3 regions of the Sporosarcina sp. So3-204 genome follow, and region 2 is predicted to be linked to each of the others. Evidence: predicted binding sites of a transcription regulator. Region 2 holds the regulator's gene; each other region holds the start of a gene.
What was found. The regulator LexA, encoded in region 2, represses DNA repair genes until DNA is damaged. The targets are predictions, from matches to a motif close to CGAACATATGTTCG.

Region 1: a site for LexA is predicted at 942-955, ahead of parE (DNA topoisomerase IV subunit B). Genes of this name have one in related genera too.
Region 3: a site for LexA is predicted at 1,432-1,445, ahead of pcrA (DNA helicase PcrA). Genes of this name have one in related genera too.

What each region holds. Positions count from the first base shown of each region.
Region 1 is NZ_CM176485.1:1,946,073-1,948,354, reverse strand. It holds gene parE (DNA topoisomerase IV subunit B) at 1-927, opposite strand, end outside; gene plsY (glycerol-3-phosphate 1-O-acyltransferase PlsY) at 1,162-1,761, shown strand; gene AC3RV6_RS09480 (HesB/YadR/YfhF family protein) at 1,793-2,095, shown strand.
Region 2 is NZ_CM176485.1:1,107,785-1,110,066, reverse strand. It holds gene AC3RV6_RS05315 (YneB family resolvase-like protein) at 1-291, opposite strand, end outside; gene yneA (cell division suppressor protein YneA) at 288-605, opposite strand; gene lexA (transcriptional repressor LexA) at 814-1,434, shown strand; gene AC3RV6_RS05300 (methionine gamma-lyase family protein) at 1,491-2,282, opposite strand, start outside.
Region 3 is NZ_CM176485.1:3,160,217-3,162,498, forward strand. It holds gene pcrA (DNA helicase PcrA) at 1-1,415, opposite strand, end outside; gene pcrB (heptaprenylglyceryl phosphate synthase) at 1,666-2,282, opposite strand, start outside.

The DNA of each region.
Region 1 (2,282 bases), 840 kb from region 2:
ATCCTTTTCCTTCAATAAACCTGTTCGTCTCGCATAGTCATTAAAGACTCGTGTTAACGCTGTTTTCGCACCTGTTTCATGCGTACCGCCGTCTTTCGTTCTAACGTTGTTGACAAATGATAGAATTGTTTCAGAGTATCCATCACTATATTGAAATGCGAACTCTACCTCAATACCTTCTGCATTGCCATCTAAATAGGCAACATCATGTAAAACGTCTTTTTCTTCATTTAAATAAGAGACAAATGCTTCAATTCCTGTTTCATAAAAGTATGTCTCTTGTTTTTCTGAACTTTCTTCTTCAAGTTCAATTTTTAAACCTTTTAATAAAAATGCTGACTCACGCAGACGTTCACTAATCGTTTCATATTGATATTTAAGTGTAGAAAATATTTTCGGATCGGGTTTAAAGTGAATTAAAGTACCGTTCTCTTTTGTTTTTCCGATTGTTTCAAGGACAGTTACCGCTTTACCACCATTTTCAAAACGCTGGCGAAATACTTTCCCGTCTCGGTATATAGTTACTTCAAGCCACTCTGAAAGTGCATTAACTACTGCAGCACCTACGCCGTGAAGTCCTCCACTTGTTTTATAACCACCTTGACCAAACTTCCCACCTGCGTGGAGTACTGTCAAGATAACTTCTGTAGTTGGTTTTCCTGAACTATGCATTCCAGTAGGCATACCGCGTCCATAGTCACGAACACTGACGCTTCCGTCGGTATGGAGTGTAACATCTATTTCAGAACCAAAACCACCGAGTGCTTCATCGACCGAATTATCTACAATCTCAAAAACAAGGTGGTGAAGTCCTCGGGTATCAGTTGATCCGATATACATGCCAGGACGTTTTCGAACAGCATCTAGACCTTCTAGTATTTGAATTGATTCATCATCATAAGTGTATGTGTCTGTTTTTTTTGTCAAATTCACGCCTCCGTCAAACGAATGTTCTTATATATGTAATGATACTGCTTCATAAAAAGGTTGTCAAATCAACGTTTTCAGAAGCTTGCTCAACTAATTGTATATAATAAGTAAACATATTGCAATGAAGAGTAGGAAATACCCTCTTATTTGGAACGAAATAACCCATTGTCGCACTCATGCTGTTCTGTTAGACTAAAACTATATGTTGACCAAAGTAAAAAGGAGAATTTCATGGAAATATTCTTTATGTTATTAAGTGCTTATGTCCTTGGATCAATCCCTTCAGCACTGTGGATTGGTACATTTTTTTACAAAATAGATATTCGTGAACATGGAAGTGGCAATCTAGGAGCGACGAATACATTTCGAGTTCTTGGGAAAAAAGCCGGTATTATCGTTACGATTCTTGATATCCTTAAAGGTACTGCTGCTACTTTACTGATTTTCCTACCCATTTTCGCAGACAACTCAATTCACCCGCTTCTACTAGGCTTAGTAGCCGTTGTTGGACATATGTTCCCAGTTTTCGCTAATTTCAAAGGCGGGAAAGCAGTCGCAACTTCGGGAGGCGTACTCTTAGGATATAACTGGCCTATATTCGTCCTTGTGTTTTTAACTTTTTTAATTGTTTTAAAGTTAACTAAAATGGTTTCATTAACCTCTATGATTGTTGCAATTGTTGGTCTAATTTATGCTATTATTTATTATATTCGTACAGATGACATTTATTTATTAATCGTCATAGCACTATTCGTATCGTTTATTTTCTATAGACATCAAGAAAATATAGCTAGAATTAAAGCTGGTACTGAGCCGAAAATTAAGTTGTAGCTGTATAATCAAGTTAGCTCTAGAAAGGCTGGTGTCATCATTGGGTATAATCCTATCAGAACAAGCACTCACATGGTTTAAAAACGAAATGGAAGCGACATCAGGTGATGCAATTCGTTTCTATGCGCGATATGGCGGCTCAAGTCCCCTGCATGATGGGTTTTCACTTGGTATCACAAAAGTCGCTCCTGATGAAGCGGAAATTACAGCTGAACATGATGGTATCCTCTTTTATATGGAAAGTCGTGACAAATGGTTTTTAGCAGATCACGATTTGCATGTCAATTTGAATACTAAACTTAAAGAACTTGTTTACACATATGAAAAAGCGTGAGGGCGATATTGCCACACGCTTTTCTTCATTTTTTAGCGTACTATAAAATCTCGTACTGTGGATAAGTTGGTACATAGAGATTTGTCGTCTAGACTCCAGCGCCTAGCCCTTCGAGTCGCTTCAGTCTTGTTGGTAAAGGCAAAGAACACCTTTACCCTCAAGCCTTCCAGCCGGGAAAAACTGAACT
Region 2 (2,282 bases):
TGAAAGTAAGTGCAAAACAGCCATTCTTGCATTCCCACGACCAAGTCTTGTTTCATCTTGAATTAAGACAGCATCAATATTTTCATCACGTACAAACTCCAATAAATCAAGAAGCCCATCCCTTTCGATGTCGAAACCACTATGCTTATCGCTAAATACCTCTATATTATTGAAACCTAGATTAGTAGCCAAATGTTTAAGTTCTTCCTCTTGTCGCATTAAAGACATTTCCTGCGTTTGTTTTTCAGTACTCACTCTGCAATATATTACGCTTCTTTTCACATCGTTCATTGCCCTTCACTAGCAATCTCAGTTCGATTAATACTGCTGCTATTCACTTTTGTACCTTTAGGTAGAAGTAACTCCTCACCAATTCTAATATTTGCTGAAGCCAAATCGTTAATTTTAATCGTTTCCGCAATCCATTTATCAGTCGGAATTTGTTTTTCATATTGATTTGAGAAAGACCAAAGCGTGTCCCCTTCAGAAACAATTACTTTTTCATAATCTATATCACTCTTTATCTTATATGTTCCAATAAACGTTAAAAGTACGCACAACATAATAACAGAAAGTATATAAAAATTATTTTTAATTAATTGCAATTTAATTCCCCCTTGACCAATTTAGAATGCATGTTCGGAATGCATGTTCTTATAATAAGATATTTCGAGTTTAATGTCAACGACTTAATTAGAACTAATGTTTGTTTTTTTAGTTTACCGCTGATATACTTAACATAATAAATAAAACGTATATTGAGTAGAATCTTTTACTCTTGGCGTAAAAAAACTATTTTAAGAGGTGAAGCAGATGTCAAAAATTTCAAAAAGGCAAGAAGACATTTTAGAATTTATTAAAGCAGAAGTTAAGAAAAAAGGATACCCACCTTCCGTGAGAGAAATCGGTACAGCAGTCGGTTTAGCTTCCAGCTCCACTGTCCATGGCCATTTAGCTAGATTGGAAAGTAAAGGCTACATAAGAAGAGACCCTACGAAACCTCGTGCAATTGAAATCCTTGATCCAAATGGACTTGATGCATTTATTCCTGGCGTTATTAATGTTCCACTCATCGGAAAAGTTACTGCAGGTCTACCTATTACAGCAATTGAGAATATTGAAGAATATTTCCCACTACCTGAATCATTCGGTTCACCTGAAGATAATCTTTTTGTCCTTGAAATTGTTGGAAACAGTATGATTGAAGCAGGAATTCTTAATGGTGACCATGTCGTTGTGAAACAACAAAATACAGCACAAAATGGTGAAATCGTCGTTGCAATGACAGATGAAGATGAAGCTACTGTTAAACGATTCTTTAAAGAAAAAGATTATTATCGTTTACAACCAGAAAATGCAACAATGGATCCAATTATTGTTGATAGCGTGTCCATTCTTGGCAAAGTAGTCGGCGTTTATCGTTTGATTCATTAAATTATATGCAAAAGGAGCTACTCTCATTCGTTAGAAGAGTAGCTCCTTTTTATATTTTACATTAATTTTTTACTGACAAGCTTTTCCACTGATGCCATAACTGCCGCTTTAACATGTTCGTATGTTAATCCGCCTTGTATATACGCAGTATAGGGCGCTCTAATTGGACCATCAGCTGTAAGTTCTATGCTGGAACCTTGGATGAAAGTTCCAGCTGCCATAATTACATCATCGGTATAACCTGGCATATACGCAGGCTCAGGTGCATAGTGGGCGTTAATTGGAGAATTTTCTTGTATAGTCTGACAGAAAGCAATCATTTGCTCAGCATTTGAAAAAGATACCGATTGGATTAAGTCCGTTCGTTTCTCAGAATAATGAGGAGTCGTGTTTAAATCATAACTATCAAGCAATGCTGCCGTAAACAGAGCACCTTTTACCGCCTGACTAACAACATGTGGCGCGAGAAAAAAACCTTGATACATTTCTAACAATGTATCTAGCGACGCACCAGCTTCTGCACCAATCCCCGGAGACGTCATTCGATACCCGCATTGTTCGACGAGGTCTTTCCGTCCTGCGATATAACCACCTGTTCTCACAAGTCCGCCGCCTGGATTTTTAATTAAAGAACCCGCCATTAAATCAGCACCAACTTCTGTCGGTTCCTTCTCTTCAACAAATTCCCCGTAGCAATTATCAACAAAGACCATGAGCTCAGGATTAATCGCCTTCACTCTTTGTATCATTTCACTAATTTCATCTACCATAAAGGATCGGCGCTCAGAATAGCCTTTCGAGCGTTGTATACCAATCATTTTCGTTCTCTCATGAATATTCTTTTCAAC
Region 3 (2,282 bases), 1.7 Mb from region 2:
GCAATCAAATCGCGGAATTTTGCAGTTTCATTTGCTGCTTTTCCTGTTACGCCCATGAAGTCGATTTCTTGAAGCGAATCAAATATAGACCGGTCCTGCATAATCGCAAAGTGTGCCATTTTCTCAAATGAAGTCGCACCAATTCCACGCTTTGGCTCATTAATAACACGAGCTAATGCCAAGTCATCTTCGTTATTCGCAATAAGCCGTAAGTAAGATAGTAAGTCCTTAATTTCTTTTCTCTCATAGAACTTTGTTCCACCAACAATCGTATAGTCAATATTCGATTTCACTAGGTATTCCTCAATTTGACGAGACTGAGCGTTTGTCCTATAAAGAATAGCAAACTGATCAAGCTTCAACTGCTCTTCTTTTTGAAGTTCTAAAATTTTTCCTACAACGAATTGTGATTCATCTTTTTCATCACTCGCTTTGTATATGTAAATCGAGTCACCCTCGTCATTATCCGTATGCAGTTTTTTATCATAACGTGTCCTATTATTAGTAATTACGTCATTTGCTGCTTGTAATATCCGCTTTGTAGAACGATAATTTTGTTCCAGCATAATAACCTCAGCATCTTTATAATCTTTTTCGAATGATAAGATATTGCCAATATCTGCACCACGCCATCTATAGATTGACTGATCCGAGTCTCCAACTACACAAAGATTATTAAATTTCGACGCTAACATATTCACAAGTCGATACTGCGCATTGTTCGTATCTTGATACTCGTCAACATGTATATACTGGAATTTATTTTGATAAAATTGAAGTACATCTGGAATACTTTCAAATAAAACTAAAGTCATCATAATCAAATCATCAAAATCGAGTGATTGGTTTTGACGCAATCTTCTAGCATAAGCATCGTAGACATCAGCAATCGTTTTCTCATATGGATTAAAGTTATTAATTTGTGCACGATACGCCTTTGCATCCATACATTCATTTTTTGCAGAACTAATGGCGTTGAGCATAGTGCGCGGTTCATTTTGTTTTGGATCCAAGTTTAATTCCTTTAAAACATTTTTAACGACTGTCAACTGATCCGAAGAATCGAGGATTGAAAATGATGTTGAAAAGCCTATTTGGTCAATATTACGACGTAAAATACGGACACACATAGAGTGAAATGTTGAGACCCACATCCGCTCGCCCGTTCCTGAACCTAGTAGCCCATCAATTCTATCTCTCATTTCACGCGCCGCTTTATTCGTAAATGTAATGGCAAGTATATTAGAGGGATACACTTCCTTTTCAACGACGAGATAAGCAATGCGATGCGTAAGTACGCGTGTCTTCCCAGAACCTGCACCTGCCATAATAAGGAGGGGGCCCTCTGTCTTTTTCACTGCACGTGCTTGTTCAGGATTCATACCTATAAGTAAGTTTTCTGCAATTGTTTTCATATTATATCGCCCTTTCGGAACATTTGTTCTTTTATTGTATACTTTCTTACTTATAAAATCAATTACGCTTTGGCTTAATTGCGTCCAGATTTTTTTCGAGCTTGAGGACTACAGGAAGTAGGTCATGCAGTCGTTGCGACAGGATGTCGCGAGCTTAGACTACCTTCCAAATCTCCCCTGAAAATCTGTGACATCCAAGAGGAATTGGGTTTCATTCCTCTCCGGAGGCTTTAACTGCTTTTAGCGGGGTTTACCCCCCGCTGAAATCAGTTAAAGCAATAGATTTCACAGCTTCAACAGTTAAGAGTGCATCCTTTAAATTTTCGTAAACGACATTTCCGACTATAACTGTATCTGCAATTTTAGCCATCGTTTTAGCATCAGCTACATTTCTAATTCCACCGCCGTAAAACAACTTCGTGTTGTTCAACACTTTCGAAGCGGCTCGTACAATTTCTGGGTCGCCGTAAGTTCCGCTATACTCCATATAAAAGACGGGTAACTTGAAAAGATGTTCCGCCATGCGTGCATATGCAATAACATCTTCTTCATCCGGTACACTTTGAACACCAGTTAATTTTGCAGCTTTGCAGTCAGGATTTAAAATACAATACCCTTCAGCTATAATTTCATCCCAATTCATCATATGTCCATATTCCCGAAGCGCACTGTGGTGAATACCGTTAATCCATTCAACTTTTGTTGCGTTCAGCACTGTTGGAATAAAATAAAAATCAAATCCTGGTGTAACCGAATCAACAGTCGATACTTCTAATGCAACTGGAACGGCATATCGACGAATTCTAACGAGTAAATGAAGCACATTGTCTAATGTAATATCATCAGTTCCGCCAACAATAATTCCGT